2 regions of the Shewanella sp. SM87 genome follow, and region 1 is predicted to be linked to the other one. Evidence: riboswitches for the same ligand, from Rfam matches in the RefSeq annotation. Region 1 holds a riboswitch; the other holds the start of a gene.

Region 1 (8,949 bases):
CGATAGTCTCATCGGGCTTGAGCAAGTCCCATAACAAGCCTTTTTCTGTGTGGTCTGGGCAAGCTGGGTAGCCCGGTGCGGGGCGTATGCCTTTGTATTTCTCGCGGATTAAGGCTTCGTTGCTTAACTGCTCATCGGCCGCATAACCCCAAAACTCTTTACGTACCCGTTCGTGCATCCGCTCGGCAAAGGCTTCGGCCAAACGGTCGGCTAAGCATTTGAGCATGATGGCGTTGTAGTCGTCGTGGTTGGCTTCAAAACGTGCCACATGTTCGTCTATGCCGTGGCCTGTGGTCACCGCAAAGCCGCCCATGTAATCGGCGACGCCTGAGTCTTTTGGCGCAACAAAGTCGGATAGGCAGAAGTTGTCGTTGCCGACACGTTCAAGCTGCATCCGCAGGTGATGCGTGGTCATTTCGACTGTGGTGCGTGACTCATCTGTGTAGAGCTCAATGTCGTCGTAATTGACGGTATTGGCTGGGAATAAGCCGATAACCGCTTTCGCCGTGAGCCACTTTTCTTCGATGATTTGTTTGAGCATAGCCTGACCATCGGCGAACAGCTTTTGCGCCTCGACGCCGACCACTTTATCGGTGAGGATTTCAGGGTAATGGCCGTGCAGTTCCCACGAGCGGAAAAACGGTGTCCAGTCGATACGCTCGACTAAGTCTTCTAATGGATAATGATCAAACACTTGGCGACCGAGCACGTTTGGCGTGAACGGGGTGTAATTGGCCCAATCGTGTTGGCAGCGGTTTTCACGGGCCGCTTCGAGTGAGACTATCTCTTTGCGCTTGGCTTGGGATAGGCGCTTAGTGCGCATGTCGTCGTATTCGGCATAGGTTTCGTCTATGGTCGCTTGGCGAGTCTCGTTGTTGATGAGCTTACTCACCATAGGCACGGCGCGGGACGCATCGGCGATATAAATGGCGCCATGGGGATAATGGGGCGCAATTTTTACCGCTGTGTGGATTTTAGAGCAAGTGGCGCCGCCGATAATCGCCGGAATGGTTAAGCCTTCACGGTGGAAGGTTTTCACGTTATGCACCATCTCGTCCAGACTCGGAGTGATGAGGCCCGACATGCCGATGATATCGATATTGTGTTCTTTCACGGCGTCGAGAATTCTCTCCACCGACACCATCACGCCTAAATCGAATACCTCAAAACCGTTACAGGCGAGCACCACGCCGACGATATTTTTACCTATATCGTGCACGTCACCTTTTACCGTCACCATCAAGATCTTGCCGTTAGATTGGCCTTCGACCTTTTCCAGCTCGATATAGGGGTTTAAGTAGGCCACGGCTTTTTTCATTACCCGCGCCGATTTCACCACCTGCGGCAGGAACATCTTGCCCGAGCCGAATAAGTCGCCGACCACGTTCATGCCGTCCATCAAGGCGCCTTCAATCACATCCAGCGGACGTTTTGCTTCTTGGCGAGCGGCTTCGGTATCTTCATCGATAAATTCGGTAATGCCTTTCACTAGCGCATGGGATAAGCGTTGGCTCACTGGCCAGCTGCGCCATTCTAAATCTTCTTTCTTGCCCACCTGCGCGCCATCACCGCGGAATTTCTCTGCGATTTCAAGTAACTGCTCGGTATTACTTGAGCCTTCCACTGGGCAGGGCAAGTTAAGCACCACGTTTTCGACCCGCACTTTAAGCTCAGGATCGATATCGTCGTAAATGGCTAACTGGCCCGCGTTGACAATCCCCATGTCCATGCCGACTTTGATGGCGTGGTACAGGAATACGGCGTGAATCGCTTCGCGCACTGGGTTGTTACCGCGGAACGAGAACGACACGTTCGACACGCCGCCCGAAATCATCGCGTGGGGCAGGGTGGTTTTAATCGCTTTAATGGCATCAATAAAATCGACGGCATAGTTGTCGTGTTCATCGATACCTGTGGCGATGGCGAAAATATTCGGGTCGAAGATGATGTCTTCTGGCGGAAAGCCGACCTTGTCGACCAGCACCCGATAGGCGCGGGTACAGATTTCGATTTTACGCGCCTTAGTGTCGGCCTGACCTTGCTCGTCGAACGCCATGATAATGGCCGCCGCGCCGTAGCGTTTCACTAAGGTGGCTTGCTCGATAAACTTGGCTTCGCCTTCTTTGAGGGAAATAGAGTTAACTATGCCCTTGCCTTGAATACATTTGAGGCCAGCTTCGATCACTTCCCATTTGGATGAGTCGATCATAATAGGTACGCGGCTGATGTCGGGCTCAGAGGCTATCAAGTTTAAAAACTTGTGCATGATCTCGGCGCCATCTAGCATGCCTTCGTCCATGTTGATGTCGATGATCTGTGCGCCGCTTTCGACCTGCTCGCGAGCCACATCAAGCGCTTGCTCAAACTTGCCTTCTTTGATCAGCTTTAAAAACTTAGCCGAGCCTGTGACGTTGGTGCGCTCACCCACGTTAACGAACAGGGATTGGGCATCGATAGTCAGTGGTTCCAAACCGGCTAAGCGGCAAGCTACCGGAATGTCTGGCAAAATACGTGGATCGTGACGGCTCACCGCTTCGCGGATCACGCGGATATGTTCAGGCGTACTACCACAACAACCCCCGATAATATTAAGCATGCCTTCGCGCGCCCAATCTTCGATCACGTTCGCCATGTCCTCTGGGGTTTCATCGTAACCGCCAAACTCGTTCGGCAGGCCTGCATTCGGATGCGCCGACACATAACACTCACTGATGCGGGATAATTCTTCCACATAGGGGCGTAATTCTTTTGGCCCAAGTGCACAGTTAAGACCGATAGATAAGGGCTTGATATGGCGAAGGGAATTGTAAAAGGCTTCGGTCGTTTGGCCAGTCAGTGTGCGGCCAGAGGCATCGGTAATGGTGCCCGAAATCATGATCGGCAATCTGTCTTTAGAATGCTTACCGAATAAGTCATCGAATACGGATTCAATCGCAAACAGCGCGGCTTTGGCGTTTAAGGTATCGAATATGGTCTCGACCATAATGATATCCGCGCCGCCTTCAATCAGCGCCTTAGTGGATTCTTTGTAAGCAGTCACTAACTCATCGAAGCTGACGTTGCGATAGCCAGGGTCGTTCACATCAGGGCTAATCGAACACGTACGGTTAGTGGGGCCTAACACACCGGCGACGTAGCGTGGAATGCCTGTGGCAGCAAAGGCTTCATCACAGGCTTCACGGGCGAGGCGCGCGCCGACTAAGTTAATTTCGGCGGACAGCGACTGCATGTCGTAGTCTGCCATGGCGATGGTGGTGGCGTTAAAGGTGTTGGTTTCAATGATGTCGGCACCGGCGTTTAAGTAGTCGGTGTGAATTTGTTTGATGATGTGAGGCTGTGACAACACCAAGAGGTCGTTGTTACCTTTGACATCCGTATGCCAATCTTTAAAGCGTTCGCCGCGATAGTCCTCTTCTTCCAGCTTGTAGCCTTGGATCATAGTGCCCATGGCACCGTCTAAGATCAGAATGCGCTCTGCAAGCTGTTTGCGAATGTCTGCTAATATTTGGCTGGCTTTGGTAGAGGGTATCGTCATAAATAGTTACCTTAAATACAGCTAAGTTAAGTCCAAAAATCGGCCATTGTTATGCTAAGTGCATTTTATTGTCGTCAGCCGACATTTTTTGAATACTTGTTCTTAAAAATTTGTTTTGGACATTTAAACGTATAGACGTCCATAATACGCGACTTATGATTGTCAGGGCAAGATGAAAGTCAAAGGCATTAGGAGCGAGAATCGAGAATCAAGAATTTAGGCCCTCGGCTTGAGTTCCTAGCATCTAGTCCCTAACTAAAAAGGCATATATGAAACAAGTTCGATTGTTATTGTTGCGCCACGGTGAGTGTGAAGGCGGCGCGATCTTGCGGGGTCGTGTGGATGTGCCTTTGAGTAAAAAGGGTTGGCAACAAATGTCGGCAGCAGTTGAGTCACAGGCCAGCGTGTGTAGCGCGATTTATAGCTCGATTTCACGCCGCTGCGCCGATTTTGCCCACGCTTTTGCCGCCGAGTTGCATTCGACAGCGGCACTGATATCTGAGTCAAGGCCATTGCAGGCGCAGTGTTTGTCGGGTTTACAGGAAATTGATTTTGGTGATTGGGACGGTTGTCGGCTCGATGAACTGTATCAACAAAAGGGCGAACGCTTAGCTGCGTATTGGCAAAACCCTTGGCAAACTCCGCTGCCTAATGGTGAAACTATGGCAAGTTTTGAGTCGCGGGTGAATGGGACGATTGACCAGATACTCGCCGCCGAGTTTGAACGATTGACCCTTGACTCACATAAAATGGGTAATGAAAACAGTGCCGTTAATGAAACCGCTGACAATATGCCAGCCACTCAAGTGTGGGTCGTGACCCACGGCGGGGTGATCCGTCACTTAATGGCGCGTGCCTTAGGGGTTGAACGGGCGGTGGGGTTTTATAGTCAACTCGATTTACCCGTGGCGGCCGTGGTGAGCATTAATGTGCTGCAAGATGAACAGGGTGCCTGCTATTGGCGTTTAGATTGGCCGAGTGGGCGCAGGTGTTGAGGCCTTATTTCACGACCTAGGCGATATGGTGTAGGCGTGATTGTTTGGCGAGAATAAGCTGACATGAAAATATTCTGATTTAAACAGCATTGCCTAATGGGATAGATGTAGGATAATGCTTTTCCCTGACGTTTGAACGAGATAGCGTATTACATGCGCAATGAGTGATAACGTCGCAGAAATAGGTGTTGGGAATAGACTCTCTTTGTTCGAATCGCTCCGTTGTTTTTATTCACAGTGGCGTTGTTAACAAAGAGCATATCAACCCAAACATAATAGGGAATCGGGGAGCTGCTCGTCAGTCAGCCCGAACTGTGCCCGCAACTGTGAGTAGTTTAAAGAAGCACCTAGATTCTAGATTCTAGATTCTAGAGCCTAGCTCCTTCTTTTCTACAAGTCAGGAGACCTGCCTATTTCTGTTATCGCTGCGTGCAGCCTTAGTTCTCGAGCGGGTGACTCGAGGGAGCAGATGACAATGTGCACAACCTTTTTTTATACAGGTTTGGACTCGATAGGAGCGCCGCTTAGGTGAAACTTTCCGCAATCCAAACTAACAGCCCCGTGAATGACAGTGACACTAACCCATCATCGAGCCCGTCAGTCGCGCTCAATGTGAGCCAGTTGAGCTGGTGTATCGATGGCAAAACCATACTTTCCGATATTAACTTTACGCTGCCAACGGGGCAGATGCTGGGGCTGATTGGGCCTAACGGTGCGGGCAAGTCTAGCTTGCTGCGCTGTTTGTATCGGTTTGTTCGCCCGACTCAGGGCAAAATTACCCTTTTTGATCAAGATATTGAGCGCTTGTCGCCCAAGGCGTTTGCCTGTCGCGTCGCCGTAGTGCAGCAGGATACACCGCACTATTTTGACCTCACCACAGAGCAATTGGTCAGCATGGGCTTAACGCCCCACAAGGGCATGTTCGATACCAATTCGAGCTGTGATATTGAACGTATTGCTAAGGCTTTAGAGAAAGTCGGCTTGAGCCATAAGATGCACCAACAATATGAACACTTATCTGGCGGTGAAAAGCAACGCGCCTTGATTGCCCGCGCCATAGTGCAGCAGCCGCAGCTTTTAATCCTCGATGAGCCAACGAACCACCTCGATGTGCGCTATCAAATTCAAATCCTCGAATTGGTGCGTAGTCTTGGCATTAGCGTGATTGCCTCTATTCATGATCTTAATTTAGCCAGTGCCCTGTGCGACAGTTTGTTGTTGATCCATAACGGGGAAGTCAGCGCTATGGGGACGCCAACCGAAGTATTAACCGAGGCGCGAATTGGCGATGTGTTTGGCGTGTGTGCTCAGGTATCGCCCCATCCACAACATAAAAAGCCCTTAATCAGCTATTTTTATGGTTATCACCATGTAGATCATGGCCTGAGCGAGGCGAGGGCGGATGACTCAGGGGAGTAAACAATATTTCATCTCATATTTGGGGCGTATCGTGACACCGTTGACGAGACAACAACTGATGCTGCTCGTATTAGGTATCATCACTTTGATAACGCCTATTGCCGCAACGAGTTTTGGTGCGGCGAACATCAGTTTTACGGATGTTATTCAAGTATTTATCAATAAGGCGACGAACCTCACCCAAGCCAATGGTATGACTGAGCGCATCGTGATGGAGCTCAGGCTACCGCGCATTTTACTCGCCTTTGTGGCGGGTGCGGGTTTGTCTCTGGCGGGCAGTGTGTTGCAAACCGTGACTCGCAATCCGCTCGCCGATCCCTATTTGTTTGGCATTAGCTCAGGCGCGTCCTTTGGCGCTGTGGTGATGTTGACCTTATTCACTGGCTCTGGATTTTTTGATAATGCGGGCATGGCGGCATATTCTGGGCTTTTTAGCGGTTCGGGTGCCTTGTCTGGATTACTTTGGTTTAGCTTACCCTTGGGCGCTTTTATTGGCGCGAGTTTATCGGTGTTGATAGTGCTTGCCTTGTCTGGGCTCGGGCTTAATAGTCAAGTGGAGCGCATGTTGCTCTCTGGTGTGGCGACCTCCTTTATGTTCGGCGCATTAACGAGTCTGCTGCTGTATTTCGCCAGTCCGCAGGCGACAGCCTCTGTGCTGTTTTGGAGTTTAGGCAGTTTCGCTAAGGCCAGTTGGTCCTTGTTAGTACTGCCGACACTGGTGATTGGTGCGAGTTTATTCATTATTTTAGGCATGAAACGGCAGATCATGGCGTTGCAGGCGGGGGATGAAACGGCGCATACCTTAGGGGTGAATGTGCCTAAGCTGCGGCTCAATATGTTGCTGCTCTGCTCCTTGATTACCGCTATTTTGGTGGCTACCTGCGGCGGTATCGGTTTTGTCGGGTTAATGATCCCCCACACAGTACGCATGCTGTTTCCCGGTCGTCAGCCGATTTTATTAACGGCGCTGGTGGGCGGATTATTTATGGTGTGGATTGATGTATTAGCGCGCTGTTTATTGGGTAATCAAGAGTTGCCCGTGGGCATTATCACGGCCGCCATAGGTAGCATGTTCTTTTTGCTGATTTTGCGTAAGCGTAGAGTCATGTCGTAAATACAAGGTCATGCCGTAGGCACCTAGTCAGGACGTAAACCCAGAGTTAAGTCGTCATCCTAGAGTCATGTCGTAAGTGCAGACTGACGGGATAATCAGTATTTCTGTTGATATCCCACCCGCGATTGGAAATGCACAATTGGACATGTTCGTCATAGAAGCGGGATGCGTTGTGGTTATTTAATGTAGATTACAAAGTGGAGTGTGGATGTCTCAGTCAGCCGTGTCTTTTCAAATAAGCCCTGTGAGTAAAGCGCAGGATCTGGTGATTCTGCAGAAAATTGATCTTAAGACTAAGCCGCCCGGCGCCTTAGGTCAGCTCGAATCCTTAGCCTTGCAGATTGCCCGCGTGCAAGCGACTGATTTGCAACAAACGGAGCAGCCACAAGCGGATGTGCTCAAAATAGTCCATCCAACCATGTTAGTGTTTGCGGGGGATCATGGCATTGCCGCAGAAGGCGTGTCGATTGCCCCTAGCGAAGTGACTCACCAAATGGTGCAAAACTTTGCCCATGGCGGCGCGGCGATTAACGTTTTTTGTCGGCAGGTGGGCTTTAAGCTCGAAGTGATCGATTGCGGTATGTTAACGCCAGTTGAAGGAGTTGAAGGTATTATCGATCAACGTCTTGGTGCTGGAACGGGTGCAATCCATTTAGAGCCAGCAATGGCGCTTGAAACCGTCGATAAAGGCTTTGCTATGGCGCGCGATTTGATTGAGCGTCACCATCAAGCGGGTTGTAACTTAGTCGCCTTTGGTGAAATGGGCATAGGCAATACCTCCTCTGCTGCGGCCATTATGGCGGCGATTATGCAGCTGGATGTGATTGATTGTGTCGGCCGTGGTACGGGCATTAATAGTGAAACCTTAGAACGTAAATTGATGCTGATTGAGCTCGCGTTATTGCTGCATCAAAGCGCCTTAACTGGGCCTAAGTCAGTGTTAGCTTGCCTAGGAGGCTTTGAAATTGTGCAGATGACGGGGGCTATGTTAGCTGCCGCTGAACGTAAAATGCTGGTGGTCGTGGACGGTTTTATCGCGACAGCGGCGGCATTAGTCGCGGTGCAAATCGCCCCCAATGTGCGTGATTATTTGATTTTTGCCCATCAATCCGATGAGCAAGGTCATCTGCGAATGTTAGAATTTTTGCAGGCTAAACCTTTATTATCCCTAGGGCTGAGATTAGGCGAAGGTACGGGGGCGGCCTTGGCATTGCCGCTTATTCAAGCCTCAGTAAATTTTTACAATCAAATGGCGAGTTTTAGTGATGCGGGGATTGAGGCTGTTGTATGATGTGCTCTGCTAAGTCGCTTATTTTACTTATTTAAAATAATAGCCTTTAGCCAACCGTTTTAATTTTAAACCTTGCAGCAAGTGTGAATTCACTAAGGATGCTTTATGTCAGAACGCGAAAGCTGGCACAAAGAGATAGATTTATTTTTAGTTGCCATGGGCTATTTTACCCGCATTCCTATGCCTAAGTGGGTCGAAGTCGATAGCGATAAGTTGAATAAGGCCAGCCGTTATTTCGGTCTCGTCGGTCTTCTGGTCGGCTTGTTAAGCGCCATAGTGTTTTGGCTGACGCAGAACTGGCTCCCCGCCGGCGTTTCTGTTCTTTTAGCTATGTTGGTTGGCGTCTTGCTCACGGGCGGATTCCATGAGGATGGCCTCGCCGATACCTTCGACGGTTTTGGCGGGGGTTGGACGGCTGAAGACAAGCTGCGGATCATGAAAGACTCGCGCCTTGGCAGTTATGGCGCACTGGCGCTGATGTTGGCCCTGCTGCTGAAATGGCAGTTGCTAGTCGAGTTGGCCCTGTACGATCCTGTCGTTGCGGGTTCAGCACTTATCGTCGCGCACACAGTGAGCCGTGTGGTATCAGCCAGTA
Region 2 (8,949 bases), on a different contig from region 1:
CAATTCATTTCATTCTATTTCCTCGTTTATCTTCATACACACTGTTCGGCTGGACTGATCTGTTGATGCTGTCATTAGCTTGTTTTTATCGTATTTAGCCGGGATTACGTACTCTATACCATTAATAATTAACGATAACTATTATCATTTGATTTACTTAGATGCTGCTCTGTGCTCATATGTAAGGAATTCGAACGCACGTTTAACTTTATCAAGGTAAGGGAACTCCTATGAAACTACTTCAATCCAGTTTATTGCTGTGTTTGTCGGCTTCGGCAACCCTGAGTTATGGCCAAGCCTTAGATGGAGAGGCGTTACGCTTACTACAAGCGTCGCTAAAGGATTCGACTTTGGATGCACAAGCGCAGTTAACCAATACTAAGCGGGCATTGGCGTTAGATTTAAGCCATCAATATGCGCAGCTTGCGCCTATCTTACAGACTGAAATAAACCAGTATCAGTTAGCAGTGAATGCCGATGAGATTCTGTCCCAACATAGGCTCAATGATCATGTGATCACCAAAGCCGATGCATCAATTCGCCGAGTGAAGGGCTTAAGTGCCAAAGCAGATTCTCTGGTGCAAGTGCGTCTGGCGGATGAAACCATGTTAACCCCATGGCAGCAAGGTGAGTCTCCTCTATTTGCCTATGAGCCCGATGGTGACGAGCGTCAGTGGGATTATATTGAAGCCTTTGATATTTATGGGCAAGTGCATCAATTAGACGTGTATAACCTGCCGCAGCAGCCGGTGTTTGTGGTTGGTATCGATAGTAAAAAAGCCTTTGTGGCTGGCTTAGAGGTGATGCGGGCGACATTTGCCGAGGCGCAGTCAGCGAAAAAAGAGGGCGCACTACTGAGCCGTGCGCAAACACAGGTGGTGGCAGACAAGCCTATTTCAACCACAGTGATCAAACAGATATCCTTGAAGGATGACCATGAGCCGTGGATTTCTGGTCGTGCCGAAATTTACGGCATAGTGACTGGGGTTGATCCAAGCCGTGAAGAGCCTGTGCTCGATATCGTCGAAATGCCCTATTTAGATTATGCGGATACGACCTATTATCCGAATCAAATCATCATACATTGGGAGCGTTATCGTTGGGCGGCTGCGGACATGATCCTAATGGAGCATGACGATGGCACTAACTATAAAGTGTTGGCCACTAAGTTGTTGGAAGCGGCGGAGCAGATCTTAAAGTCGATCCCCGATCCTGAAGCTCAGGGTTATGCGCTGATCCCGCAAATCACCAATGGTATTTTAAGTGTGATGCCGGATGCTTGGTTCACCAATGACGATGACTTTGTCGACGTGTATTACACCTTACAGGAAGGGGTTGAATATCCTAACTTGAACGGCGCTAACGGTAATGCGATGACGAGCTTTGCGCCATTAGTCATCCAACCAAGACCATGATGGATTAGTGCAATGGCTGAAATGTAAAAGCGGATCCTAAGATCCGCTTTTTTATTGACTAACTTAAGGTGAGGCTAAGCCATTCCTTTAAGCTTTTAACTTGAAACTGCCTTGCATAATCGCCCAGTGACCTGGGAAGCTGCAGAAGAATTGGTAGGCTTCGGTGGCGCTCATACCGGCAGTGCTAAAGGTGATCGACGTTGATTCGCCACCGCCCACTAAATCTGTGTGTGCGATAACGCGCGTATCACCGGCTTTGACATAGGCTGCATCAGGACCGGCGCTCATGCCTTCAGTTGCTACTGCTGACATATCGGCTGCCTTAGTTAATACCCAGTTATGGCCCATGGCTGCTTTTGGCAAGGTGCCTGAGTGGGTTAAGGTTAAGGTCACTTCTTTACAGCTTGCAGGTACAGACAGCTCTTTAGTGTCAAATTGCATTGCATCAGTGGCGGCAATTTTCAGTTCACATTCGTTGGCACTCGCTTGGCTAGCGAATAATAATCCTAGGCCGATTAGGCTAGTGCTGGTCACGTTACGTAAAGCTGTGCTTTTTGCTTTCATCTGGTACTTCCTTATTTGAACAAGGGTAGCCGAGCCGTTTTGACTCGGACATGCACCTGCCAGCATAAGCAATCTTCATTAAATGGGAATGAAATCAGCGTGTAAATTATGTATATGCAACTTTCGGTTGAAAGCTTACATTGTTATTGGCGGCAAAATTGTTAGCGGTAAACATAGGTGAGTACTTAGTTGGAGTGAACTAAGTACTCAGAAGTTATTATTTATATGTTTGATTTATAAATGATAATTTGTAGGTTCTAACGCAGGGCGTCTACTTCAGAACGTCTTACGTTTTTAGTACGAAAGCTCCTGTCGATAGGGAATCGCACGTTGTGCACCTGGGCGAGTGACAGTAATGGCACTGGCTGCATTGGCAAATCCCACGGCTGCAGCAATCGACATGCCCTCGCTTAAGCCCACAACTAAGGCGCCATTGAAGGTATCCCCTGCGGCGACTGTGTCTATGGCCTGCACTTCAAACGCAGGTATTAGCCCATTAAAACCTGGGCTGCTGATATATGCGCCACGGTTACCTAAGGTTATGACCACAATCTTTACTCCCTGCTGGTGGAGAAGTTGCGCTGCCATTTGTGCATCATCAAGATGGTTGATCTCAACTCCCGTTAAGGCTTCTGCTTCGGTTTCATTGGGGGTAATAATATCTACCCACTTGAGTACATCTTGGCCAAGTGCCGTCGCTGGAGCAGGATTTAGTACAGTCGTCACGCCAAGATTCTTGGCTATTTGCAGCGCCTTTGCCACTGTGGCAGCGGGCGTTTCCAATTGTGTTAACAAGTACTCCGCATTAGCAAACAGGGCGTAATGAGCTTCTAAGTCATCGGGTGAAAGGCTGGCGTTGGCACCTGCGGCAACGCCAATCGTATTCTCACCGTTATCACCGATAAAAATCATGGCAGTGCCTGTGCTCAGTCCGGCTATTTGGCGGATCCCTTCCGCACTGATGCCATCATTCATCCAGCTTTGACGCATATTATCGCCGATACTGTCTTGGCCGAGATGGCAGATAAAATCAGTGCGTGAACCTGATTTGGCTAAGCGTGCGCAGGCGACGGCTTGATTGGCCCCTTTGCCGCCCTGTTCGAGGCGGTAATCTCGGCTCATTAAGGTTTGCCCTGCAGCGGGCAGGTACTCAAATTTCATCACATGGTCGGCATTTGCACTGCCGATAACGAGTATCTGGCTCATAGAAGACTCACTGTCATTTTTATCTGCGATTGAGATAAGTTGCATCATAGACGCGTAAACTGTCTACCAGTAAATCGACAAAGCCTTGCCTATCGATCCCAAACAGCACAGTCGCATTGGCGGCTTTACCTGTTAGCTGATAGCGATCGACCACTGTCATGCCTAAGGTCAACTCACTTTGGGTTTCAATACTTACCCAGCAATCTTGCGCCTCAAATAGCTCAGGTTTAAGCAACCAAGCGATAGTGCAGGGGTCGTGCAATGGCGCACCAATAAAGCCCCATTTAGGATCTCTGTGGTAAATCATAAAGAAATCCAATAATTCGGCGACGCACTGAGCAATTGGATTTTGAATCGCGCGAATGCGTTCTATGTCTTCATCCATGATTTGCGCCTGATGAGTCACATCGAGCCCACACATAGTGATGGGAATACCGGATTTAAAGACAATATCGGCGGCTTCTGGGTCGACAAAAATATTAAACTCGGCGGCAGGTGTCCAATTGCCGACACCGGCTGCGCCGCCCATCAGCACAATGCGCTCAATTTTATCGTGTAACTCTCTATGACTCGCCAGTAAAAGGGCGATGTTAGTCAGTGGCCCTGTGGGAATTAAGGTTACTGGCTTATCGCTTTGGCGAATTTTCTTGGCCATCAGTTCTACGGCATTGAGTGTTTGTGGCGCAAAGCTGGGCTCTGGCAATGCAGGGCCGTCGAGTCCGGTTTCACCATGAACATTGTCGGCAATGATTAATTCGCGAGCTAATGGCTTGACGGCGCCGCCAGCGACAGGAATATCACTGCGATTTAATAAGGTTAAGATCCGCAGGGCATTATTGAGCGTTTTATCCGGCGTTTGGTTACCGGCGCTGGTGGTGACGGCCAGTGGAACCAGCTCTGGATGGGCGAGAGCTAAAATGAGCGCAATAGCGTCGTCATGGCCGGGATCGCAATCCAGAATAATAGGGCGAGTCATACTGTTACTCCTTTAAACAGCGCTGATGGGTGCTTAGAATAGCATGCCATCAGTTAGGCGCTAGCCTGTGGAGGGGACTTGCAGAGTAAACTGTGAGCATTTTCGTCTTTTTATCAACAAGCTGCTAGAATTCTGCCCATTTTTGACACTAGGCGATGTTAGGTAAATCCATTCTCGCTCTGTCCGCTGCACAACATTGAATGACATATCCAAGCAAATACAAGGAAATAAGTAATGCTCACTCATCGAATCACTTGGCCTAAGGCTTTACTCGCGGGCATGGTTGCCATGCAGATCTCTGGCTGTAGCGATCCTCAACCTATGGCCGTTGTGGAAAGTAATAACGAGTCATTGCTACAGTTTGATAACGGCAAACTGCTCCAACTTAAGGAAAATCCGAGTCCACAGTATCGCCATATTCCCTGTGATTTACCCACAGTCGAGACTGTAGTCACCAACAGTTCGGCCTTTGCGGCGTTAACACAATCTGGTGAGGTGATTACTTGGGGCGACAGTTATGCTGGTGGTGATAGCCGCGAGGTGACGGGGCAGCTTAAGCAAGTTAAGCAAATCGTCCCAGTTAAGGACGGGTTTGCCGCGCTACGTCAAGATGGCACTGTGGTTTACTGGGGTAATGTAGGGAAATTGAGCCTCGACAAAGCCCTGCAAAACCGCATGACCAATATTACCAAGTTGTTCGCTAATCAAGAGGCCATTGCGGCCCTTGATGCTAATGGCAAGGTACACACTTGGGGTTATGGCCCCTACGGCGGCAATAGCTTACATGTGCAGGATCAATTAGTTGATGTTGTCGATATCTTCGCCAGAGGACGCAGTTTTGTCGCCCTCAAAAAAGAGGGCAGTGCTGTGATTTGGGGGCAGGTTGAAGAGTCGACCAATATGAAAAAGTTACTCCCGCAGCTTACGGATGTGGCGAAGATCGAATATTTTCAACACACCTATGCCGCCTTGAAAAAGGACGGCACTGTGGTGAGTTGGGGTTGGCGCAGTGATGCTTACTCGATCCGCAGCGCCTTAAAGGATGTGGCGAGTATGACGGCAAACAATTGTGCCTTTGCGATTTTAAGTCCTACGGGGGATGCGCATTTTTGGGGCGATGGGATTAACTGTGGTGTCGATTGGATTAAAAAAACCAATATCACAGGGGTAAAAGAGATTATCAGCATTGGCTCAGGCTTTTTATTACTGCGGGATAAGGCCGTGCCGCAAATAGTGGCCGACGATACTGATTACGCTCATATGTTTGGGTTTCACTATGCCCAAGAGATTCTTGATAAATATTGGCAGGAAGGCAGCATCATTACCCAAGGGCCTGCCTCCTTTGTGTTTACGCGTCCCGATGGCAAAGTGGTGCCTGTTGGTTATCGCGCCAACCGTGAAAATGTGGAGAAGTTGATTGCACGTATTCCGCGCCTTACTTGGTTAGATGGCGCAAATGACGGTTATGTTGGCATCAGCGAAAAGGGGGAGCTGGTCTCTTGGTCGATGAATTTGCCAATGTTCGACAAGTCGCCAGTGCAACCTGCTGACTCGTTAGTGATTAAACCGCTGGATTTTACTCCCGTTGCCCAATGCGAAACCCCTGAGCAGCGTCAGGCGATTTTGAGCAAAGACAGACCAAAACCTGCGGCAAAAAACTGGGATGGTGTTTTCTAGCTCATGTGAGTTTTCTCGCTAACTTGAGATTAATGGACTTTCATCCGTATAGACGTCTATAATGCGCGCGCTCAGGTCTGATATGCTCTGAGCCTTGTTGGGCGTTAACAGATTGTACGCCCTTTGAACCTAATTTTGAGTCAACCTTCTGTGGTGCTTACGATGATAGTGTCGTGAGATAATCGGGAAGCCAGTGAAATTCTGGCACTGCCCCCGCAACGGTAAAAGGTGAGAGAAGACCGCGTTTGATTGGTGTGTTCAAGACTGAACCCGAAAGTCAGAATGTGAAAGGTCAGTCTCGCGTTAATCTAACTTTTAATGGATTAACATAGCCTAAGTCCGGAGACCGGCCCTAAAGGTGTTTTTGAGATTTCGGTGGGCAGATCTCAAAATGCGATAATCACCGTCAGTATTTACGACTGAATTAACGGTATCGTGGCGTCAATGCCCCGTTTTCCTTGCAGGAGTTAAAGGTAAAATGGGAACAAATCCAACAAAAATCGCGCTGCTGATCGGCAGCCTTTGCAGTTTTTCAATTATCGCGCCCGTTATGGCGGCTGACGATACCAGCACAGCTAAAGTCGACGAGCATCTTGTCGTGATCGGCCGCTCTGATAAGACCCCGTTAAATATTGCCGCCAATGTGAATGTGATTGATGCCGCGGCTATTGAAATGAGTGGCGCGACTAATTTGACCGACGTCTTACGCGGTCAAAGCGGTATTCAAATTTCGGATAACAATATTGGAACTAGCTTTGCTATGCGTGGTTTTAGCGCCAGCACTGCCGTTAATAACACGCTGATTTTACTTGATGGTCGTCGTCTCAATAATATCGATATCGCCGCACCTAGCCTTAATGCCATTCCGCTTAATCAAGTGGATCGTATTGAAATTTTATCGGGTAGTGCAGGTGTACTTTATGGCGATCAAGCCGTGGGCGGGGTGATTAATATTGTCACTAAGTCCCCTGAAAATACTGGCGGCAGCGTGCAGTTATCTGGCGGTAGCTTTGATACCTATGAAGGTCGTGGTGATGTGTCTGGCGCGATCAACAAAGATTGGCGTTACTTTTTCACCGGTAGTTACAACCAAGGTGACAACTATCGCCAGCATAATGCCAACGAAACCGGCTCTATTCTTGGCCGCATTCAATATAAAACAGCCACAGACTCGTTCTTTGTTGAAACCAGCTACTACGATAACGATCGTGAAAATCCGGGCTCGCTTACTGAAAAGCAATTTAAAGACGATCCCCGTGCTTCATCAAATAAGGTAGAGTATGCCCACGAGATGACCACTGCGGCGCGAACGGGTTACAAGCATCAGCTTAATCAAAACTGGGCGCTGGCGGCGGATTTAGATTACAGCGATACCTTAGTGTCTTCTCTTAATTGGGGGGCGAACAGCCATAACACACGCTCACTGTTAATGTTTAGCCCTAAAGCGTTAGCGAATTACAGCACGCGTCAAGGCGAGCTAAACCTAGTCACAGGTTTAGACATCAGCCGTGGCAAGGCTGATTTTGACACTATGGCGCGCAGTAATGTGCAGCAAATGCAAAGCGCCTATCTACAAGCTACAGTGCCTTTAAGCCATACTTTAAGTTACGTTGTGGGTGGTCGTTATGCACGAGTGACCGATGAGTTAGTCGATGGCAATGTCTATCCTAATGGCATGGATTTAGACGAAAATGCCCACGCATTCGAACTGGGTTTAAATTACCGCCCAACTGCGGAGCACAGACTCTATGTGCGCGCCGATGATAACTTCCGTTTTGCCAAAGTGGATGAGCAAGCTTATACATCGCCGGGCGTATTTGGCTTAAAGCCGCAAACAGGCCGTTCCTATGAGGCGGGTTGGGATTGGGCTGTCGCTAGTCAAACTCTGCGAGTCAGCCTATATCGTCTCGATTTAGAGGATGAAATTGTTTATGACTCGAGTGCAGTTAAACCCATTGGTGGAAATTTCAACGGTGCAAACGTCAATGCTGACGCTTCTCGTCGTTATGGCGCGGGTGCCGATTGGGATTGGCAGATCACTAAAGCGCTGCAGCTAGGGCTGGAATATAACTATACCGACGCCGAATTTACCGATGGTGCTAACGATGGCAAAGAGCTGTCTTGGGTGGCAAAACACACGGGACGCGGTTATGTCAGCATGGATTTTGCTGAGCATTTCCAAGTATTTGCCGAAGCTATCTACACGGGGGATCGTTTTATCGAAGGCGATAACGCTAATCAAGGTGATAAGCTAGCAAGTTACGTGCTTGGTAATTTAGCCTTGAATTATAATCGTGATGCTTGGCTTGCCAGTCTGCGTATCGATAATGTATTCGATAAAGATTATGTTAGCGCAGGCTATTATGGTGGTGGAACATATAATGGTTATTACTCAGGTCGAGGCCGTGATATTCGTTTCACTGTGGGCTACCGCTTCTAAATATTAATGAGCTATCTAATAACAAAGCCAGACTCAGTCTGGCTTTTTAGTTTTTACGCTGAGTTCAAAGAATAAATCTTAAAATAGGTATAGTCTTGAATATCGTTTTAGTAGAGTGGTTTAATTGTCGTTATCTATAGTGTTAGCGGGCAGTCATCACTAAATAGGAGTAATTTATATTTTACTCTGCTGTTTATGGCTGAAATTCTTAGTATTTTAGGTATGATGTGAGCTGTAACCGAATCATCTTATTGTTAATAAACAGGTGTAAAGTGTCTTATGACTGATCTTGAGCAACAGGTTTTTACTCAAGTTAGAGCTATCATAGCGAACGAAGAGCAAGTGATTGGCCGCCGAGGGATTCTAATTCCACTCAAAAAAGCGATCCTTGCTGAAGGCGACATTCGTAATGTGATTGACATTATCTCGAGCGATCCCGCATTGGCAGCGCACATGCTTATGCGCAGTAATTCCGCACAGGCTGCTGTAGTGGAAAATCACAAAACTCGCTCGTTGAAAGAAGCTTTGATCCGCTTAGGTCAAGTTAATATCTATCGCTACGCCTTTACGTTCTATTTAAAAGAACGCCTCGATGAACTGCCACAGCCCTATAAAAAGTTGGTCCAAGGTTATTGGAAGCTGACTGAAGATATTGCAACGGATGCGGTAGA

Evidence for each region. A riboswitch is a leader RNA that binds a small molecule or an ion and turns the genes downstream of it on or off. The one in region 1 is predicted to bind cobalamin.
Region 2: it holds a riboswitch for cobalamin, as region 1 does, so the genes downstream of both, L5M11_RS15620 (TonB-dependent receptor) here and L5M11_RS12930 (ABC transporter ATP-binding protein) in region 1, are expected to answer to the same signal.

What each region holds. Positions count from the first base shown of each region.
Region 1 covers NZ_JAKKSC010000014.1:113,596-122,544, forward strand. Annotated here, with positions in the region: gene metH (methionine synthase) at 1-3,535, opposite strand, end outside; gene L5M11_RS12925 (histidine phosphatase family protein) at 3,805-4,530, shown strand; cobalamin riboswitch at 4,752-4,959, shown strand; gene L5M11_RS12930 (ABC transporter ATP-binding protein) at 5,059-5,949, shown strand; gene L5M11_RS12935 (FecCD family ABC transporter permease) at 5,933-7,063, shown strand; gene cobT (nicotinate-nucleotide--dimethylbenzimidazole phosphoribosyltransferase) at 7,272-8,354, shown strand; gene L5M11_RS12945 (adenosylcobinamide-GDP ribazoletransferase) at 8,460-8,949, shown strand, end outside.
Region 2 covers NZ_JAKKSC010000019.1:82,371-91,319, forward strand. Annotated here, with positions in the region: gene L5M11_RS15595 (DUF3103 domain-containing protein) at 231-1,415, shown strand; gene azu (azurin) at 1,503-1,979, opposite strand; gene rbsK (ribokinase) at 2,274-3,185, opposite strand; gene rihA (pyrimidine-specific ribonucleoside hydrolase RihA) at 3,205-4,161, opposite strand; gene L5M11_RS15615 (hypothetical protein) at 4,396-5,838, shown strand; cobalamin riboswitch at 5,973-6,208, shown strand; gene L5M11_RS15620 (TonB-dependent receptor) at 6,317-8,278, shown strand; gene L5M11_RS15625 (HDOD domain-containing protein) at 8,558-8,949, shown strand, end outside.